One region of the Desulfosporosinus sp. Sb-LF genome, then DNA from elsewhere that is predicted to be linked to it. Evidence: riboswitches for the same ligand, from Rfam matches in the RefSeq annotation. Region 1 holds a riboswitch; each other region holds the start of a gene.
What was found. A riboswitch is a leader RNA that binds a small molecule or an ion and turns the genes downstream of it on or off. The one in region 1 is predicted to bind S-adenosylmethionine.

Region 1 (6,915 bases):
CTGTCATTTGTATGTTATAAACACAGGTCTTTCATCTTCAAATCAAAAGTAGCCGATACTTTCCGTATATATCATACTATTCGTTTATTGTCGACAGGTCAACAAGGGGCATCTCTATTTTCTCTATACTTTGTATTCGAAATCTGAATTGCTCGACCTAAACTGACACAGTATAGTTAAGGCATTAAAGGATTCGTACTCTTATCTCACTCATTACGTACGAGATACCTATAAATTGGAGGAATAATCCATGTTAGCATCCCCAGCAACCCTATCACTTCCGCAAATCAGTCAACGCCCTTCTATTGCACGTCAGTTTGGCACTAATTGGTTCACCGTCGTCATGGGAATTGGCATTGTTGCCGCCCTAACCTATACTTCGCCCATTCCCTTACCTGGGCAGCACTCAATAGGCATAGGTTTTTTCCTTTTAACTAACATAGCCTTTGCAACAGCTCTTGGCTTATGGTTGTGGCGTTGGATCCGCCACACTGACGAAGCTCTAAGGGATTTTTCTGATCCGAACAAGATTCTTTTTTATGGTGCCTTGGCGATGGGCATCAATGTGATTGGGAATGACTACCTTGTGATCGGGACACATCTCTTTACTCCAACAACCGCCATCTTGATCAGTAAAAGCATCTGGCTTTGTGGTGTCGTTATTTCCCTGTTTACCATCGTTACAGTACCCTATTTGCTCTTTGTTTCCCACCAAGTCTCCCTTGATGAAACCCATGCTAGCTGGCTTATTCCAGTGGTCCCCCCCATCGTGGCCGCAGCCACCGGTGCTAATCTCATCCCCTATTGGAATTCCTTAACTTGGCAGTTTTCCTTTTCCATCCTCATTTTGGCTATGTTCGGCATGACCTTTTTCCTATTTATAATGATCAGTAGTCTATATTATTCTAGGCTTGTTTATGGAGGTAAAATCGCTGGAGGGTTTGCCCCGAGCGTTTGGATCGAAATCGGACCCATTGGAATGACCATGACTATTTTTAGCACCCTTCCCCTTGTCACTCAGCCCATCTTTGGTGCATGGAACTCCGGATTTCACGCGCTAGGTATCATCTTCGCCGTTTCCATGTGGGGAGTGGGTATCTGGTGGATCATCATTGCCAGCCTTTACTCTCTGCTGCATCTTACCGACAAAAAGAGCAAAATCCCCTACAGCCTTGGCTGGTGGGGTTACGTCTTCCCACTCGGTAGTTTTACCACTGGGACCTACGCCTTGAACCATCTCATAGGGCATTCATTCTTTGCCATCGCCGGATTGATACAGTTTGTTGTTTTGGCAGGGCTCTTTAGCCTTGTCTTTACCAAAACTATGATTGGCGTGTGTGATGGTTCATTACTGCATTGGCGATCTCCACGTCTACATCTGGTTTCACAAAAAGCTGATGACAGACGTTTGGGCAACTCGGCACATGGTAATCCATTCACGGTTGGATGAATCAGAAAAACCTTACAGTCTCAATAACATCGTTTTATGATACAAATGGCAAAAGAGCCGATTCTCCACGAAGGGTAATCAGTTCTTTTGCCATTTATTCCGTTTAAGTATTCATTCACTTTTCAAGACGCAAGCCATTTTCAACTAGCCACCCGCCATATGACTGATTCTAAACTAAGTAAGTAAGTCATGAGAGAAAAGTTGCTCCGTGAAAACTTCCATTGCCTTGGACATTTCATGATTCTTGGGGTTGATTAACGAGAAAGAACGTGTTAATCGCTTACCCTGTATCTTGATCTCCGTCAGTTCTTGCGCGTTCAATTCTTTGCGTACGATCCAAGATGAAACAAGGGCAATCCCCAGACCGGCCATGACGGCCTGCTTTACGGCCTGACCACTGCCAAAGATATAAGTTTTTTTGACGTTGATTCCCCAATCTTTGATAAGCTTGTCGCTGAAGGCGCGAGTCCCAGAACCGCCTTCTCTGAGAATCCATACTTGGTCCTGAAGATGCTCTGCTGTAACGACAGGAAGTCTAGCCAAGGCATGTTGGTTAGGCACCACTAAAATAATCTCATCCTCCATAATGGGGCGGATATCAAGGTCCGAATAATTAACCTCCCCTTCCACCAAGGCAAGGTCCAAGTGGTTTGCCCGAACTGCTTGGATCATCTCTTCGGTATTAGCGATGGATGCTTCAATGTCCACATTCGGAAATTGAGCCGCAAACTCAGCTAAGACAAAGGGTAATATATACTCCCCAATAGTATAGCTTGCCCCGACTTTTAGGGCCCCTGTAACGACATTTGTCAGCTGGTCGATTTCCTGTTTGGCCTTATCATGCAAATGCAATATCTGCTTGGCATATCCGTAAAAAATCTCACCCGATTGAGTGAGTTCCAGGTGTTTTGGCGAACGATTAATGAGTTTTGTGCCAAGTTCATTTTCTAAATTACGAATTTGCAAACTAACACTAGGCTGGGACAAATAAAGTTCTTCTGCAGCACGAGAGAAATTCTTATGCTCGACTACAGTCACAAAGATTTTCAAGGGATCAGCGATCATACAATACACCTCAAATTTATGAGCTTACAATAGATTAAGATCAAAGAAAAACTATACCACCGATTTTAAGATTTCACAAATTACATTAAGTGAATTATGCAAATACCCAATTGAACATATACCTACTTGTTGTGTCCATTCATCGTATGTATTATGATAAGAAAATCAAGACTTTTCCATTTTTAAAGATACTGGGAAATTTCCAGATAAAGGGGTAACGTGATGCAAAACGTAATTGTCATTGCCCTTGGCGGCGCGCTTGGAGCCCTGTCTCGTTATGGACTCGGGGTGTGGATTTCGAATAAGTGGAACCAAGGATTCCCCTTACACACATTTCTGATCAATATAAGCGGCGCCTTTCTCTTAGGGTTCTTAAATATCTTATTCATTGAACGATTAACCATCAGCCCCCTTTGGCGCCTGGGAATCGGTGTCGGTTTCTTAGGGGCTTATACGACGTTTTCTACATTCGGTTTTGAAGTGATTTCCTTACTGGAAGGTGGGAGTTTCTTTACGGCAGGTTTATACACCATACTTAGCGTTATCGTAGGGTTCACCGGCGTGGCCTTTGGCGTAGGTTTAGCTCGATTACTCTAAGAAATCAAATTCTAAAGGAGGACGAGTGTATGGTCGGCAAGGCAAAGTTACTTAAAGTCTACGTTGGCGAAAACGAACGACACAAAAACAAGCCACTATACCAATATTTAGTTCATTGGCTAAAAGAACAAGGGATCATCGGTGTCACCGTCTTGAGGGGAATTGAGGGCTATGGCGAAGATAAAATTTTGCGTTCTGCCCGACTATTAGAGTTGTCCTCAGACTTACCCATCATTTTGGAGATTGTCGATACAGAAGAAAAAATTAATTCTATCGTACCAGAAGTATCTAAGCTGGTCCCCAAAGGATTGGTGTACACGGTTAACATCGAAGTTCATAAAGGAAGCTCTCTCGATGGAATTACTCCCTCTTAAATTTAGCTAAACGACCCAGAGATATGCGCTATTCGATCGCGGGACTTAGAACCAAGAAGTTCAAATATCGAGCTTGACTTAGGCCCCGATTTGTTTTATAGTGACTATATTCCAACTAGCAAAATTGAATATTTATTTCTCTTATCAAGAGTGGCGGAGGGACTGGCCCAATGATGCCCGGCAACCGATAGCGAAAGCTATATGGTGCTAATTCCAACAGAACCGTAGGTTCTGAGAGATGAGAGTAGCGCGTTAAATAACATAACGGCCACTTCTCTTGAAGTAGCCGTTTTTCATTTATCTAAAACCCGCATAATTGCACTCTCCCCCTCCAAAACTTAACATTGGATGGGTACCCAAGGTAAACTTTATTTAGGAGGAATTATCATGACTGAAGAACGTCAACTAGGTTTCGAAACTATTTCCTTACATGGAGGTCAAAGCCCTGATTCCGCAACCAATTCCCGTGCCGTCCCAATCTACCAGACGTCCTCCTTTGTATTCAACGACACCGACCATGCCGCCAATCTATTTGCCCTAAAAGAGCCTGGCAATATTTATAGCCGGATCATGAATCCCACACAAGACGTCTTTGAACAACGCATAGCACTTCTTGAAGGGGGCGTCGGAGCACTCGCTACCGCGTCAGGGCAAGCTGCTATCACGTATGCTATTTTAAACATCGCTCAGGCTGGGGACGAAATTGTCGCCTCGAGCTCCCTTTATGGCGGCACGTACACTTTGTTCGCCTATACATTTGCAAAGCTCGGCATCAAAGTTCACTTTGTCGATGGCGACAAACCTGAAGAATTCCGATCCAAAATCACGGACAAAACAAAAGCCCTGTATACCGAAACCATCGGGAATCCTCAAATTAATGTTGCCGATCTCGAGGAAATTGCCCGTATCGCTCACGAAAACGGACTCCCTCTCATAGTAGACAATACATTTGCGTCACCCTACTTATGTCGACCTATTGAACACGGAGCCGATGTTGTCGTTCATTCTGCCACTAAATTCATTGGTGGGCATGGTACTTCTATCGGCGGGATCATTATTGATTCTGGAAAGTTCGACTGGAGCAATGGCAAATTCCCAGAACTCAGCCAACCTGATCCCAGCTACCATGGCATTGTCTATACTGAAGCCTGCGGCAATGCTTCCTATATCACCAAAGCAAGAGTATCCCTCCTACGCGATACTGGGGCAGCACTCTCCCCGTTCAATTCTTTCTTGTTTTTGCAAGGGTTAGAAACGCTTCCCTTACGCATGGAACGCCATATCGAAAACGCCCAAAAGGTAGCAGAATTTCTCGACCAGCATGAGTTCGTCACTTGGGTTAACTATCCGGGCCTAGCAAAGAGCTCGTATCATACACTAGCTAAAAAGTACCTACCTAGAGGTGCGGGCGCAATCTTTACCTTTGGTGTCAAAGGCGGACTTATTGAAGGAGAAAAGTTCATTAACAGTCTAAAGTTATTTTCTCACCTGGCGAATGTCGGGGATGCTAAATCCCTCGTCATACATCCTTCAAGCACAACCCATCAACAGCTAAATGAAGAATCTCAGCGCGCTGCAGGTATATCGCCCGATATGATCCGCCTCTCCATAGGCTTAGAATCGATCAACGATCTTCTATATGATTTGGATCAAGCCCTACTGGCCAGTCAGAAAAGCTAAAAAACCAGAGGCAATATGTGATGTATGAAAATGGTGTCGAGAAAGTGCTTGCAACGTGCATCGACAAAAGGGGGGTTATTCATGCCAATTAAAATTCCTGAACATTTACCCGCTATGGAAATACTAAGTCAAGAAAACATCTTTGTAATGGGAGAAGAGCGCGCCTTTCACCAGGATATACGTCCTTTGAAAATCGTGATCCTCAATCTAATGCCGCGCAAAGAAACAACCGAAACACAGCTTTTGCGACTGCTAGGAAACTCTCCCTTGCAAGTCGACATTGTGCTCTTGCATATTGAAAGCCATCTTTCTAAAAATACGGCCCAGGAACACATGGATTCCTTCTATAAAAGTTTTGATGACATTAAGGGCCAAAAGTTTGACGGGATGATTATCACTGGGGCACCCGTAGAACACCTAGACTTCGAGGGAATCACCTATTGGAAAGAATTTCAGGCCATCATGGACTGGACAAAAACTCATGTAACCTCTACTTTACACATCTGTTGGGGTGCTCAAGCTGGGCTATATCATCATTACGGCATCCCCAAATATCCTCTCGCTGAAAAAATGTTCGGTATTTTTAAACACGATGTGAATAAACGAGGCTTAAACGGCATGCAACTCCTCCGTGGTTTTGACGATGAATTCTATGTCCCCCACTCACGTCATACAGAAATTAAGCGCCGCGACCTTGATAAGCACTCTGAATTAGAGATTTTATCGGAGTCTGACGAGGCAGGAATTTACATTGTGGTGTCTAAAGACGGCCGTCAAGTATTCGTAACAGGGCATTCAGAATATGATACCTTAACCTTAAAAGAGGAATATGACCGAGACATTGCCAAAGGGCTTTTTATTGCTCTTCCGAAAGACTATTTTCCGAACAATGACCCCACTCAAACCCCTATCCACAAGTGGCGTTCTCATACTAACCTACTCTTTCAAAACTGGTTGAATTACTACGTCTATCAAGAGACTCCCTACGACTTAGGCGGCCGTTAAAAGTGAAGCAAGGATAAAGCAAGGGGACGGTTCTCTTGCTTCCCTGAAAACATCGCAATGCCGAGCACAGCGCCAAAAAAGGTGGATAGATTGCTAATAATCTATCCACCTTTTTTATGGCTAATCAACTCGAAGTATCAGCTGAGTCCTAAGCCCTTCCTTTTGAGCATGATATGGGCTTCAATATCATTAGCAACTTGAACAGGATCATCGCCGAGTGCGACCTTCCCGCCAGTCAATCCTTCCACATCTTGAGTTAATAGCTTGACCAGTTGAGGCGCACCAGTTACAAAGGGGGTCGGAGATAAATGAGTGTATGCTCCATAAGCTACAGCGAAAACTCCATCGATCGTGGCCTTTTGCTCCATCCATTCGGGTGCGGTTACAGCAATCGGCAATTGAGGAATATCCACATCCAGATGATCCGCCAAGGCTGTTACGAGCATGGAGATTCTGCCAGTATCCGTACATGTGCCAAAACTTAAGACAGGCGGAATCTTCAAGGCTCCGCATACTTCTGCTAAACCCTTGCCTGCCATATTAATGGCATCGAGGTTACAAAGCCCCGCCACTTCTAACGCATGGTTTCCGCAGCCACCAGCTACAACCAAGATATCCTTCTTAATAAGTTCTTTCGTAAGGTTTACCGTGTTCCAATCCTGAGGGCCATTTCTCAAGGTGGAACAGTTCGCTAAAGCGACAATCCCTTTAATCTTTCCAGAAGCAATGACATCAACAAGCGGG
Region 2 (6,915 bases), on a different contig from region 1:
CATGAAAATCATCATGCAACACTATGCGGACGAGAGAATTTCATTTGTAGATGCGGGTTTGTCAGGAGTCACTCTTTTTAAGTTAAATATTAATACGATGATGGGTAAAAAATCGGGTTATTAAACTCGAAATACTATTTCTCTTCCGATATTTATAAAATTATAGGAAAAGAAGAGCTGCCGTGTCATAGAAATGAACATCTTAGCATACTTTGGAAGAATTATAGGGTGTTCAGTACGGCGCAATTTTATTGAGAAAAGTGGTATCGAAAATGTCCAATGAAGAAGTAATCGTTGATTTTGGCCAAGAACTTGCTTTAGTCAATTTTCAAGAAGATAAAGAAATTTGGGATCGCATCTTTACTGAGAACCCTTGGGGCATAGCGGTTTCCGATGCCATAAGTGGGGAATTGCTAAAAGTGAATCCGCGTTACACGGATATGCATGGATATTGTGCTGAAGAGTTACTAGGCAGATCAATGTATGGTTTATTGTGTGCTTCGGGGCATCATGATGATATTCAGAGAATATATCATAAGGTTCATGACAAGGGTCATTATGAGTATAATTCTATTCATGTTAGAAAAGATGGAAGCTGTTTTCCAGTTCACATTGATAACTATGAATTAACCGTAAGTGATCGATGCTTACGGGTTGTTTCCATTTGGGATATTACTGAAAGTGAGCAGAAAGAAAATGAATTGCGTCGGTATCGAGAAAGTTTAGAGGAATTGGTCGAATTACGGACTGCAGAACTGCTAAGAACGAATGAGCAACTCCGAGATGAGATCATCCAAAGAGAAACTGCTGAAAATGAGTTAGCCATAGTTAATCAAGAACTGTCGAATACACTGGAAAGTATTAGTGATGGTTTTTTAGCCGTAAATCGCCAATGGATTATAACACATGCTAATAAGGCTATGGTTAAAGCAAACGAAGCTAATGGCTTTAATGGTAATTTAGTAGGGACTAATTTCTGGGATATTTATGATCAAGGCAATAAGCTGATAACAAACTCTTGTCTGAAAGTAATGAATGACGGGCAACCTACACGATTCGAATCAAATGAACCATTCATGGGATTCTGGCTTGAAATCAGTATTTATCCAACAGAGAATGGAATCTCAATTTTTTTCCGCGATATAGATGAAAGAAAAGAAATCGAAAAGGCGGTGGAAGAAGAGCATCTTCGCTTATATTCGTTATTTGATGGCTTTCCCGGTCTCATCTATGTACAAGAAGAAAATTATAAAATACGTTATGCTAACAGGAATTTTCAGACTAAGTTTGGCTCCTGGGAAGGACGATCTTGCTATGAAGTCATCGGAGGGTTGCTCTACCCGTGCATAGATTGCGAAACCCCCATGACTTTTAGGAATACTACATCTTTATGGAAAGAGGTAATGTTCGATAATCGTGTGTATGAGGTATATGCACAGCCCTACACTGATGTCGATGGCTCAAAGTTGATCTTCAAAGTGCTTATTGACATTACAGACAGAAAGAACGCTGATCGTGAATTAGCTCGCATGGAAAGACTTAATATGGTGGGAGAAATGGCAGCAGGTATTGCCCATGAGGTAAGGAATCCACTCACGACAGTTCGCGGTTTTCTACAATTGCTCGGCTCCAAGGACACTACCAAGAATAATCACAAATTTTATGAATTGATGATTCAAGAACTAGATCGGGCGAATGTAATTATCTCTGATTTTTTAAGTTTGGCTAGAGAAAAATCTACCGATTTCGGGTTAATAAATATCACGGAGATCGTCAGGAATTTATCCCCCTTGTTATCTGCGGATGCGATTAATCAAGACAAACGATTAAATCTAGAGCTGGAACCGGTCACAAACATTCAAGGAAATGCCAACGAAATACGACAACTACTTCTGAACTTAGCAAAAAATGGACTCGAAGCTATGCAGGGTGGTACGACACTTACGATTCAAGCCCATGAAGTAGGAAACCATATCATACTTAGAATTTGTGACCAAGGAGGGGGGGTTGATCCCGCGATACTCAAAAAATTAGGGACTCCTTTTTTAACAACGAAAGAACGTGGGACTGGGTTAGGAATCGCAATATGTCAGAGTATTGCCCTTCGCCAGAATGCTGTAATGAGTTTCGAATCAAGTCCTACAGGGACAACGGTTACCGTCGAGTTTGCAGGGGATAATGGTGAGAACTCTGAGATTAGCAATTCGAAACCATATACTCCGGGACTATGCTTATAATGTGTCTTAAAGTGATTTTACAGATACACTTGTTTTAGCATAGAGAAGAGAGATAGAAAGAGGACGAAATCCTTGAGCGGATTTCGTCCTCTTTAAAGTTACGAGGTGATTAAAATGTAAGTCAACCTACGTTTTTCTAGAATGCAGCAACGATTGACCCTTTGTATTTGTCTTCAATGAATTTCTTAACCTCAGGAGAGGTTAAGGCTTTCGCTAACTTTTGTAAAGCTGGGTCATTTATTTTGCTGTCTTTGACGACTAATATATTTGCATAAGGTGAGTCTTTGTCTTCAGTAAAGAGGGAATCCTTGAGTGGATTGAGTCCACCTTCCAGAGCGTAGTTTGTGTTGATCACTGCACCTGCAATTTTGGGATCTTGGATTACGCGAGGAAGCTGAGGGGCATCGATCGGGGTGATTTTGAGTTGCTTAGGGTTTCCTGTGATATCATTAACGGTTCCTTTGATCCCTACTCCGTCTTTCAATTGGATGAGACCGGCTTTGGCTAGTAAGGCTAAGGCACGACCGTTATTGGAAGGATCATTGGGAACAGCAAGAGTATCTCCAGTTTTTAAGTCGTCTAGTTTAGTGATTTTCTTAGAGTAGACACCCATTGGCTCGATGTGGACTTTGGCAATCGAGGCAAGCTTTAGGTTATGATCTTTGTTGAAAGAATCAAGGTAAGGTGTATGCTGGAAGAAGTTGGCATCGATATCTCCTGTATCCAAGTCTAAGTTAGGACGAACATAATCGGTGTAGCTCACGATTTTTAGGTCAATGCCTTCTTTAGCCAAGGCTGGTTTAATGTATTCTAAAATTTCCGCATGAGGAACTGGGGTAGCGCCCACTTTAAGGACGGTTTTAGCAGTTGTATCTGATGTAGCTTTTGAGGTGTTTGACGTACTGCCGCATCCGGTAAGGCCGAGAGAGAGAGAAGCCAAGATGACGAGTGATAATGCGAAATAACGATGGGTTTTGAATTTGAACATGTTTTTCTCCTCCTAATTGTTTAGTTTCTTTTTAGCGTTTAGGTACTATTTAATATCTATATTAATCATTTAATAATGAGAAAGCTTACGTGCGAGCGCATTACCCAGAGATTGTAAGCTCTGAACGATCACGACCAGAATGATGACGGTCACAATCATAATATCGGTCCGGAAACGGTTGTAGCCGTATTGAATGGCAAGGTCTCCTAACCCTCCCCCACCAACGGCACCAGCCATGGCAGTATAACCGATGACACTAATCGTCGTGATGGTAATGCCTAAGATCAAGGAAGCTTTTGCTTCAGGGAGAAGGACCTTTTGGATAATTTGTAGGGGTGATGCTCCCATGGATAAGGCAGCCTCGATCACGCCATAGGGGACTTCTTTGAGGGAACTTTCTACTACACGTGCCACGAAAGGGGCCGCTGAGATGACGAGAGGGACAATGGCTGCAGTGGTGCCAATAGACGTGCCGACGAGAGATCGAGTCAATGGGATGAAGGCCACTAACAAGATGATGAATGGAGCGGAACGTAATATATTAATAGCGGTTCCTAAGATCCGTTCTACCCAAGGGTTGGGTGCTATATGGCCGGTAGAGGTAACAACCAAGATGACACCTAAAGGGAGTCCTATAATGTAGGCGAGTATCGTTGAAACAATGACCATGTAGAGGGTTTCAGCGACCGCAGGAGAAACGAGTTGGGATAAATCACTCCAAAAAGAGGCTTGGAGAAGCATAGCTGGATCAAAGGGCACGTTGGATCACCTCCACTTTTAATTCGCGAGATGCTAAGTATTGATGTGCTTGTCCAAGCTGTTCGGGGTTTCCTTGTAGTTCTAAGGTTAGGGTGCCAAAAAGTGTGGATCTCAAATGGTCAATACTTCCATAAAGAATATTCGCTCTTACGTCGCAGGTTCGCAGTAAATCGGTGATAATCGGATCTGAGGCTCGTGACCCGAGGAATTGAATCCGGATGATTTCAGAGTCTTGGTGGGTTGAAAAGTCTCTTAGAAGGTCTGCCGGAAGTTCATTTGGGAAAACGGTTGCAATAAATTCTCGAGCGATATCAGACTGAGGTTGTATGAAGACAGACTCGACCGGGCCGTATTCAACGATTTGAGCTGCATGAATTACTGCAACGTCACTACATATTTCTTTGACCACTTTCATTTCATGAGTGATCATAACAATGGTCAAGCTTAGCTTTTGGTTAATATCGCGAAGAAGGTTTAGAATAGAAAGGGTGGTCTGTGGGTCAAGAGCAGATGTCGCTTCATCGCACAAGAGGACTTTAGGCTTTGTGGCAAGCGCCCGGGCAATGCCCACCCGCTGTTTCTGTCCACCACTTAATTGAGCAGGATAAGCAGTAGCTTTCTCTTCGAGGCCGACAAGGCGGAGTAATTCCTCGACACGCGCTGTGATTTCCTTCTTGGGTAGTTTGGCTATTTCCAAAGGAAAGGCAATATTTTCTGCTACAGTCCTTGATTGAAGGAGATAAAAGTGTTGGAATATCATCCCAATATTCTGACGAGCTTGACGGAGTGACTTACCGGAAAGTTTAGTCAGGTCTTGGCCAGCAACGACGATTTGACCGCTCGTGGGTTTTTCAAGTAGGTTCAAGCAGCGCACAAGTGTACTCTTTCCGGCACCACTTAGTCCAATAATGCCGTAGATGGCACCTTGTGGTATGTGTAGGGAAACATTGTCAAGGGCGATAACCGTTCCTGCACGGGATGAGTAAGTTTTCATGAGTTGTTTAATCTGGATCAAGGACGGTCCTCCTTTGTCTTAGGTCGCAACGTTCTAAACACAACAAAAAACTCCGCGAAGAAAACCCGCGGAGTGACCATTCGGTTTTCCTCTTATCTCTCAGATTTTTCTCTGCAGGATTTAGCACCGTGCTTAATGCCGGTTGCCGGGTTTCATCGGGCCAGTCCCTCCACCTCTCTGAATAAGAGTTCTATAAAGTTTTAAATGTGTTAAGCCAATTGCTAATCGATATTTGTATTCTAGCACAGGGAGTTAGAGTTTTGCAAGAGGAAAATTATACATTGAAAAAGCTTGACAATGGAGCTGTCCTTTAATAGATTAAAGGAAGAAAGCAATGCTGTCAGAGGAGGGTAATCCCATGTCTAGCGATGAGCGTCTACAGAATCCGTTAACGGATGCCTTATGCGAAGCCGTTTTATTGCTTAAAAGCAAAGAAGAGTGTTATCGGTTCTTTGAAGATATAGCAACGGTCGCAGAAATAAAGGCTTTGGCCCAGCGGCTAGAAGTTGCCAAGATGCTCCAAAGGAATGAGACTTATACGGCGATTGGGGAAGTAACAGGAGTAAGTACAGCTACGATTAGCCGTGTGAAGCGTTGTTTGAATTTTGGAGCCGACGGATATCAATTAATTTTACGACGTTTACAAGAACAAAGAATTGAAGAAAACTGACAAGAGAGAAGGTAATTATTGTGCTAAGAACGAATTTAGGACAACGTATTCCTGAGGGCATGCGTGATTTACTACCTGAGGAAATCGCTGTGCAAGAACGTTTAGAAGAAGAAATTCTTACGCTTTTTCGGCAGTGGTCTTATCAGAAGGTGTTGACTCCTACCCTTGAATTTACTGCCTGTGTCCAACCTGATGTTGAGCAAGTGGATTCGTTATATAAGTTCTTTGACCGTGAAGGGCGTATTTTAGCGTTGCGCCCAGAGCTGACCATCCCGATCGCGAGACTTGTCAGCACCCGAATGCGAGGCGGAGATTTTCCAATACGTCTATGCTATGGTGCTGATGTCTATCGAAATACCTCAGTTAGACATCGGGAGTTTCGCCAAGTCGGCGTAGAACTCGTCGGTTCCGACCAAGAACTAGCTGATGCAGAGGTGATCGCTCTCGCTGTAGAGGCGATTGCAGGTTTGGGTTTGAAAAACTATCAATTTAATCTCGGTCATATGGGGATCTTTTCGGGACTCATGCTGGAAGCAGGGGTCGATGAGGGGATACGAGCCGAGCTGGAAGATGCGTTGGCTCGTAAAGACATGGTTGGTGTGGAAAGTTGGGTAAGGCAAAGCGGGTTAAATGAACGAGTTCAGGAGCTATTGCTTCGTTTACCCCATTTTCACGGAGGAGAAGAAATCCTAGACGAAGTTCTCGAGTGGAGTGAGAGACCTGCTATTCGGGAAGCAGTCGAACGTTTAAGACGGATTTATGGGCATTTGAAAGAGTTTGGAGTTCAAGAGAATGTGTCTCTTGATTTAGGAATTCTGCGTGGTTTTTCCTATTATACTGGGGCGGTTTTTGAAGGGTATGTTCATGGAATGGGTTTCCCAGTGGTCGAGGGAGGGCGCTATGATGCATTATACGCCGATTTTGGCGTTCCGCAGCCGGCAACCGGGTTCGCAATACACCTTGGAAATCTTTTAGAACTTTTCCCACTTCCAGCCGTGAAGGGGGCTGATGTCTTGGTCTATGGTTCTAATGATGAGCAGATCATTCGCCGCTGTCAGGCCTTAAGGGCTGAGGGAAAACGGGTTGAAATGGCCTTAGGAACAATCGGAAACGATGAAGCCCAGAAAATAGCATCGCGGAAGAATATTGGTCAGTGTGATTATGTCGGGTAGACGGGGATTAAGACGAGGGGATATGACGATATTTGCGTTTATAACGCAAAGTCGCTTGGAAAAGCGCTGGAGAA
Region 3 (6,915 bases), 130 kb from region 1:
TCCGGTTGCTCCGGTTGCTCCTGTGGCTCCAGTTGCTCCTGTGGCTCCTGTTGCTCCTGTGGCTCCTGTCGCTCCTGTCGCTCCTGTGGCACCTTTCGCTCCTGTGGCTCCTGTGGCTCCAGTTGCTCCTGTGGCTCCTGTTGCTCCTGTGGCTCCTGTTGCTCCGGTTGCTCCGGTTGCTCCTGTTGCACCAGTTGCTCCTGTGACTCCGGTTGCTCCTGTCGCTCCTGTGGCACCTTTCGCTCCTGTTGCTCCTGTTGCTCCTGTTGCTCCTGTTGCTCCTGTTGCTCCCGTTGCTCCTGTGGCACCTTTCGCTCCTGTGGCTCCTGTTGCTCCTGTTGCTCCTATTGCTCCTGTTGCTCCTGTCGCTCCTGTGGCTCCCGTAGCTCCAGTTGCTCCTGTTGCTCCTGTCGCTCCTGTGGCTCCCGTAGCTCCAGTTGCTCCTGTGGCTCCTGTCGCACCTGTGGCTCCTGTCGCACCTGTGGCTCCTGTGGCACCTTTCGCTCCTGTGGCTCCCGTAGCTCCAGTTGCTCCTGTGGCTCCTGTTGCTCCTGTGGCTCCTGTTGCTCCTGTGGCACCTGTTGCTCCTGTTGCTCCTGTTGCTCCTGTTGCTCCTGTTGCTCCTGTGGCTCCTGTTGCTCCTGTGGCACCTGTTGCTCCTGTTGCTCCTGTTGCCCCTTTTGCGCCAGTTGCCCCGGTTGCCCCTGTTGCCCCTGTTGCGCCTGTTGCGCCTGTGGCTCCTGTTGCCCCTGTTGCCCCTGTTGCCCCTGTTGCACCTTTCGCACCCGTGGCTCCTGTTGCTCCTGTGGCTCCTGTTGCTCCTGTGGCTCCTGTTGCTCCTGTTGCTCCTGTGGCTCCTGTTGCTCCTGTTGCTCCTGTTGCTCCTGTTGCTCCTGTGGCTCCTGTTGCTCCTGTGGCTCCTGTTGCTCCTGTTGCTCCTGTTGCTCCTGTTGCTCCTGTTGCTCCTGTTGCTCCTGTTGCTCCTGTGGCTCCTGTTGCTCCTGTTGCTCCTGTTGCTCCTGTGGCTCCTGTTGCTCCTGTTGCTCCTGTGGCTCCTGTTGCTCCTGTGGCTCCTGTTGCTCCCCTACAGCATTTACAACATTTACAACATTTATGGCATTTATGGCATCCACAGCATTCGTGGCATTCACGGCATTCACGGCATTCACGGCATTCGTGGCATTCATGGCATTCATGGCATTCATGGCATTCATGACGTTCATGGCATTCATGACGTTCATGGCATTCATGACGTTCATGGCATTCATGACGTTCATGGCATTCATGACGTTTATGATGTTTATGATGTTTATGATGTTTATGACGACGTTTATGATCTTCATCACGCTTATGCCATTTATGCCATTTATTCCATTTATTCCATTTATAACCTAAAGACTGCACTCGCACTTTGAATTTCTTTGTTGATGAGCAAGACATTGACTCCCCTCCTTAATTATTTGTAATAAATTTACAATAGTTGGTTTAAACTCCTTGACTACAGCTGTATGGAGGTTCTGTATGACACAGTCATCGCTAATGATTGTTATTGCGGTCTAACGCCTGCAACTGTAGTGCTTCAAAAAAACCTCTCGTTAAACACGCATACGGACAGTGCCCCCATAATCCCGGGTTACTTTATTGTATTTTTCTTGTCCGCCAATTGTTACAAATTTCCATTCCATATAACAAAAGCTGCTAATTATTTTCTAATTAACAGCTTTTGTTCTTGGCGATGGAGTGCCATTTGAAAGAGCATCTGAATTTAGCACATTGTAACGAGTTAGATGCTTGCGAAGTTTTCCTCTTGCTGGGCGTCGATAGTACCTTCCAGGTTAAAAGATGGTATTGTATTGTTCATGTCCCCTTGATGTTACCTTTAGCTTTGGCCTTGGGTCATGATCCAAAGTGGCTTGAAAAGACATAAGAAGAATCATTTGCCTAAAACGACAAAATCCGCGACTTCTTGCTATTCGAAGCCACGGATCTGTCGTTCCTTGCTAATTGCCCTTTTACACACTTCAAGTTAAAAGCCTTAGTGTTAACTCGAAAGATTTTTGTCCTTACTAAACGAATGGAAAAAGTCATGAGCAAAGTTTGCTCCCTTTCCAATCACAAGCCCTGTTATCGCTACACCAATCATAGGGTTCATGATTTTAACATTTAATAGCATAAATGCGTCAATATTTGCCTGAAAGGCAAAGAGTAAACCACATGCTAAACTCAGTACTTCTAACGTCAAAGGCCTAAACTTATCTGGCAAAAAGGGAATAGAATAAATAACATCTTTAAAAATGTCAACCAATTTCTCTACCACAACGGCTAAGAGAAAAACCAAAGCAAGCCCATCCACAGCCTTCACCTCTATTAATCCAGCTTCTCCCGTTGAATATATTCCATTATATTCCTAAGGCTTTGAAAGGTTCTTTGGCTTTCAAGTTAACTCTATTTCACCTACTAATGCTTTAAAACGTCAAGAGCCTTCCACCACTTTCATGCGTGAAAGTAGTGGAAGGCTCTTGTTTTGCTTTCGGATAAATGCAACAATTTATCATTATGCTTATGAAGTCATTGGAGTTAATTTTACATTTCCTCGAACAGCCAACCGATCGTCGTTAATGATCAATACACCCGTTATCCCCTTGATTTCCGAGGCAAATTCAAGGGCTCGTTCTAAATCATCCATTGTCTGAACAAGGTTCCCACATGCCGTTGCTACCGCATCTGCCAAAGCGACCGAGGGGGACAGTACAACAACAGCGTCGGCTAAGCCAAAGCTCAACGAATGACCCACTTTTCCAGACGAAGTACAAATTCCCAGCGGGGTTTGATCCGGCCGGATCTCAAGAGCCACCCGATTAGACAGGGGCGAATTTCCTGCAAAAATCCCGACTTTACGAATACAACTCGTACGCAAGAAGATATCCCCACCGTTTTCCACAATCACGTCCTTGGAGCGTTTGGCAATCGCTTTCCCGACCCACTCTGCCACGGCCCCTGCAACCGCAGCCATCGGTCCCACACCTGCAAGTCGCCCGGCTTCCGCCATAGTTTGAACCATTAAAGGAGCATCTGGCAAAACAGAGTATGGGATTAGAGCGTTCAGGAAACCGGGATCCCTCTGAACATAGTCTTCAAGAGGCCTTCGGCAGGCCTGAATCGTCTCTTCTACCCACTTCACAAGTTGAGCTGAAAACCGGTCTTTGCGAACCCCGATGTCCAGGTCAGTTTCTTGCACTGCCAGTTGAAAATGCACCAGATCCGCCTGGCGATGCTGTTGCCGGTAAATACGTTCCGTAAAATCCAATTACAAATGAACCTCCATGGCCCGCATCGGGCAAACTTTCGTACAAAGGCGACAAACAATGCATTGGTCTCCATCAAAGCGGACTTCCATAGATGGGCGTTCCATATATAAGGCTCCGGTCGGGCAAAGCCCAGTGCATGCACCGCACATGACACACTTTTCTTCATTTCGCACAATTTCTTGTTTGAGATCCTGTACGGAGACCCCCAGATTACGCAAATAGTTTAGTCCTTCTTCACTTTGATCTCCAGTGACCTCCAAAATCATCGTTCCTTCTTTTTGAGGGTTAACGTCTGCTTTCACAATATTAACCACCAAATCGTAGTCTTTAACCAAACGATATACAATCGGTTTCACCGAGATATCTGTCCCAAAACGCAAAACAATTCTCTTCGGCGACATTGAATCAGGCCTCCTTTATACTGTGGGCTACGATGCCATCAGAGGGTGAGGGGAGGGTTTTAACGGGTTCGGTCAATAAAAATTCACCTTTTTGAATCCAGTCCTTTAACGTTGAGGCGATCTCCCGGGCTCGGGGCATACTTGACAAGGGCGCCGTGGTGATCTCCTTGCCATTCACCCGAATCTTGCCACTTTTGAGTTCTGCGTAACTGACATACCCTAGGTTGCCTGGTGTAAACGAAGGATACGCTGCGCCATAATCGACAACAGGGGCGAATAATTCGTCATCTCTCTTAGCTGCATACCTGGCGATTTCTTCATTGAGAATAGGAATGGGAACTCCAATCCCAACACTGAGTGTTGCGCCATATCCCAGATAACTAGTACCTACCAGCCACCTTGGGCTCATCTGCTTCAAATCCCCCGTGACAGCGAGGGTTCCTCCTGAACTGCCAAGTTCCTTGCCATCGACATCGATCATCGACGGAAAATGTTGTGTGCCGTTCCAAGCGACATACCCGACTCCGCCCCCGAGGAAAATCTTCGTGCCCACTCCAATTGTCTTGAAATGAGGATCCTTCAAAAGTGGGCTCAGCTCACCCGATGTTGAAAAGTTGGCATTTTCCATATGAGGTTTAAGCATGCCCATATAAGTATAAATTACCCGATCAGTCAGGTTCACCGCACAGTTGTAATTCTGATAGGCGTTCCGGGGATTAAAAAGAATCGCTTCATTAATATCATCCAATGAAATAGTGGTTTCTAGATTTCGGCGCGGGTAACAGTCTGTTCCATAAGCCACTGCTTTTAGTTTGACGGGTTTACGGGCGACGAGATCTTGGATAACATGCCCCCCGCCATAGCGAAATTCGCCAGGATAGTTACTGTTTAACGGGTCATCTTCCTGTATTTCAGCCGCACCAATATATGCATCAACAGCTGCTATACCCGCATAAGCTGAGACTCCATTCAGCCAAACTTTCTGCATCTTCATACGGGGCGTCGTATGTCCAAAACTTAGAAAGGCACCCGACGAACACATTGGTGCAAAGGTTCCAGTCGTTACCACATCTACTTCTTGAGCTGCTTTGGAGAGACCTTTTTCCTCTACCAGAGCGATCAGTTCTTCTGCCGTCACAACAACGGCATGACCTGCTTTAATCTTGGCATTGATCTCCGAGTACGTCTTTTCAACACCCATGTTATCTCCACCTCCAGATTTGTTACCTTTATGCGTTAGCCGTGAGAAGGCCAAGTGTCCCTGTAGCCAAGGACAGCGAGAAGGGACCCACCGAAATTGTTGTTTGTCGATTGATATTGAGTTTGATAATAGAAAAAGACCCCTTCCAAGATAGAAGAGGTCTTAAATTACATCATCGACACTCCTCTCATCTGCCAGAAGAATCCTCTTCTGCAAGAATTAGCACCATGCTTTGCGCAAGCCATAAATATTACAACATACAAAGCGGGTTGCCGGGTTTCATTGGGCTAGTCCCTCCACCACTCCGGATAAGAGTATACCTTATTCAATTCATACGCTGAGTCTAACATTTGTATTATATCATGTCAATACAAATTTGCGTATATTAATACAGATAAACTACTAACCAAGTTATTAATGCTTAAATCATTGCTTGACCTTATTTAATTTAAGTTTCACTCTTTTATCACCAATGTTTTCACACTATTCCCACTAATATTGTTCACTTACGTGAACCTTCAACTGAAAATTTGTGGAAATTGAAGATTCATTATATCCCAAAAAGTGGGCATTGAATCTCTTCTCATTTCGTGCTAAATTTGTATTGTACAAGTTATCTAAAAGAAATTATAGACATTAGCGCAAAAATTAAACCTCCGGACGCGGGGGTTTCTTTCTTTTTAAACGAAGAAATCATAACCTTTTACATTTAAGGGTATTCTAAATGTGTTGCAACATTTAAAGGGAGGGATACCATTGGAGCCACGCGAACCGAGTAAACGACCATTTCCTAAACGTGAAGTAATGCCATGTAATCATCAGGCTGACCAAGACGGACGAACGGACTATGGTCGAGATAAGGAAACAACATACAAAGGATAGACTAAACAACGACAATCCCTTTTCTTAGTGCATTAATATCTCGGCATAGGGAAACCTAGTTTAAGGCTTCAAAGGAGGTATTTTAAATGTCAAATAGAACGACCGATAAAGCACAGACAGGAAAACCAGACAGAGGGAAAAATTCCCCCTTCAAGAAGAAAACACCTCAAAGCCGGGCATAAGCCCGGCTTTTCGTTTGAAAGGATTCTATAGAAGGAAACTTTCTGGTATAATGACTATAATTATACTTAATTCAAGACGCGCCTATTATTCTAAGAGGATGAAAAGGTGTCAATTTCACTAAATGTTTTTTCATTTGTTAATTGTAACTTGTTAGCAATTAACACTCAAGTAATAAACTTAAAGGTGGTAACCATGAAAAAAATTGAAGCTATTATTAGGCCAGAGAAACTGAATGATGTAAAGGACGCTCTGTCGAATATTGGAGTAAACGGGATGACGATCTCTAATGTTATGGGTTTCGGAAAACAGAAAGGTCACACTCAAATTTACCGTGGTCAAGAAATCGTATCGAAACTTTTGCCCAAGATAAAACTCGAGGTTGTCATTCCTACTAAAAAAGCCGATGAAGTCATCGCCACGATTGTTAATACCTCTAAAACGGGGGAATTTGGGGATGGTAAAATTTTTGTCTTTGATGTAGCGGATACGATCCGTATTCGAACAGGCGAACACGGCGACGATGCGATTTAAATGGAAACTCCCTCACTAAATTCAAAATCGGGATAAGCATTTTCTCGATGCTGTGTTAAATCTAATCCGTTGACTTGCTCATCATCGGTTGCCCGAAGAGGAGTAAATATTGCTATGCCCTTTAATACTAGCAACGTCATAATCCCAGTAAATAAATAGGTAACAGCCACTGCTAGGAGTTGGATTAAGACTGGTTCAATTCCTCCACCATTCATTAAACCATTTTTACCCTGAGGATTAACACTCAGATCAGCAAAAATACCCGTTGCAATGGTGCCCCAAGTACCTCCAATACCGTGGATTCCGAAAACGTCCAAAGCATCATCATAACCCAGCTTAACTTTCAAGAAACTCACAGCTAGATAACATATTCCACCCGCGATAAATCCAATGAATAGCGAACTACCCG

Region 2: another riboswitch for S-adenosylmethionine. It lies ahead of E4K68_RS05840 (methionine ABC transporter ATP-binding protein); the one in region 1 lies ahead of E4K68_RS08720 (homocysteine synthase).
Region 3: another riboswitch for S-adenosylmethionine. It lies ahead of E4K68_RS09265 (homocysteine biosynthesis protein); the one in region 1 lies ahead of E4K68_RS08720 (homocysteine synthase).

Annotation. Positions count from the first base shown of each region.
Region 1 is NZ_SPQR01000005.1:97,353-104,267, forward strand. Features, by position in the region: gene E4K68_RS08700 (C4-dicarboxylate ABC transporter) at 251-1,450, shown strand; gene E4K68_RS08705 (selenium metabolism-associated LysR family transcriptional regulator) at 1,625-2,515, opposite strand; gene crcB (fluoride efflux transporter CrcB) at 2,738-3,112, shown strand; gene E4K68_RS08715 (DUF190 domain-containing protein) at 3,142-3,486, shown strand; SAM riboswitch class I at 3,625-3,731, shown strand; gene E4K68_RS08720 (homocysteine synthase) at 3,874-5,166, shown strand; gene metA (homoserine O-succinyltransferase) at 5,248-6,171, shown strand; gene cooS (anaerobic carbon-monoxide dehydrogenase catalytic subunit) at 6,309-6,915, opposite strand, start outside.
Region 2 is NZ_SPQR01000003.1:252,985-259,899, reverse strand. Features, by position in the region: gene E4K68_RS05860 (pyridoxamine 5'-phosphate oxidase family protein) at 1-124, shown strand, start outside; gene E4K68_RS05855 (PAS domain S-box protein) at 273-2,237, shown strand; gene E4K68_RS05850 (MetQ/NlpA family ABC transporter substrate-binding protein) at 2,374-3,225, opposite strand; gene E4K68_RS05845 (methionine ABC transporter permease) at 3,295-3,966, opposite strand; gene E4K68_RS05840 (methionine ABC transporter ATP-binding protein) at 3,974-4,999, opposite strand; SAM riboswitch class I at 5,089-5,187, opposite strand; gene E4K68_RS05835 (YerC/YecD family TrpR-related protein) at 5,358-5,669, shown strand; gene hisZ (ATP phosphoribosyltransferase regulatory subunit) at 5,690-6,841, shown strand.
Region 3 is NZ_SPQR01000005.1:228,894-235,808, forward strand. Features, by position in the region: gene E4K68_RS09240 (hypothetical protein) at 1-1,440, opposite strand, end outside; gene E4K68_RS09245 (hypothetical protein) at 1,748-1,927, shown strand; gene E4K68_RS09250 (hypothetical protein) at 2,042-2,353, opposite strand; gene E4K68_RS09255 (UPF0280 family protein) at 2,561-3,307, opposite strand; gene E4K68_RS09260 (NIL domain-containing protein) at 3,308-3,709, opposite strand; gene E4K68_RS09265 (homocysteine biosynthesis protein) at 3,714-4,910, opposite strand; SAM riboswitch class I at 5,095-5,225, opposite strand; gene E4K68_RS21405 (hypothetical protein) at 5,667-5,792, shown strand; gene E4K68_RS09270 (P-II family nitrogen regulator) at 6,168-6,506, shown strand; gene E4K68_RS09275 (ammonium transporter) at 6,503-6,915, opposite strand, start outside.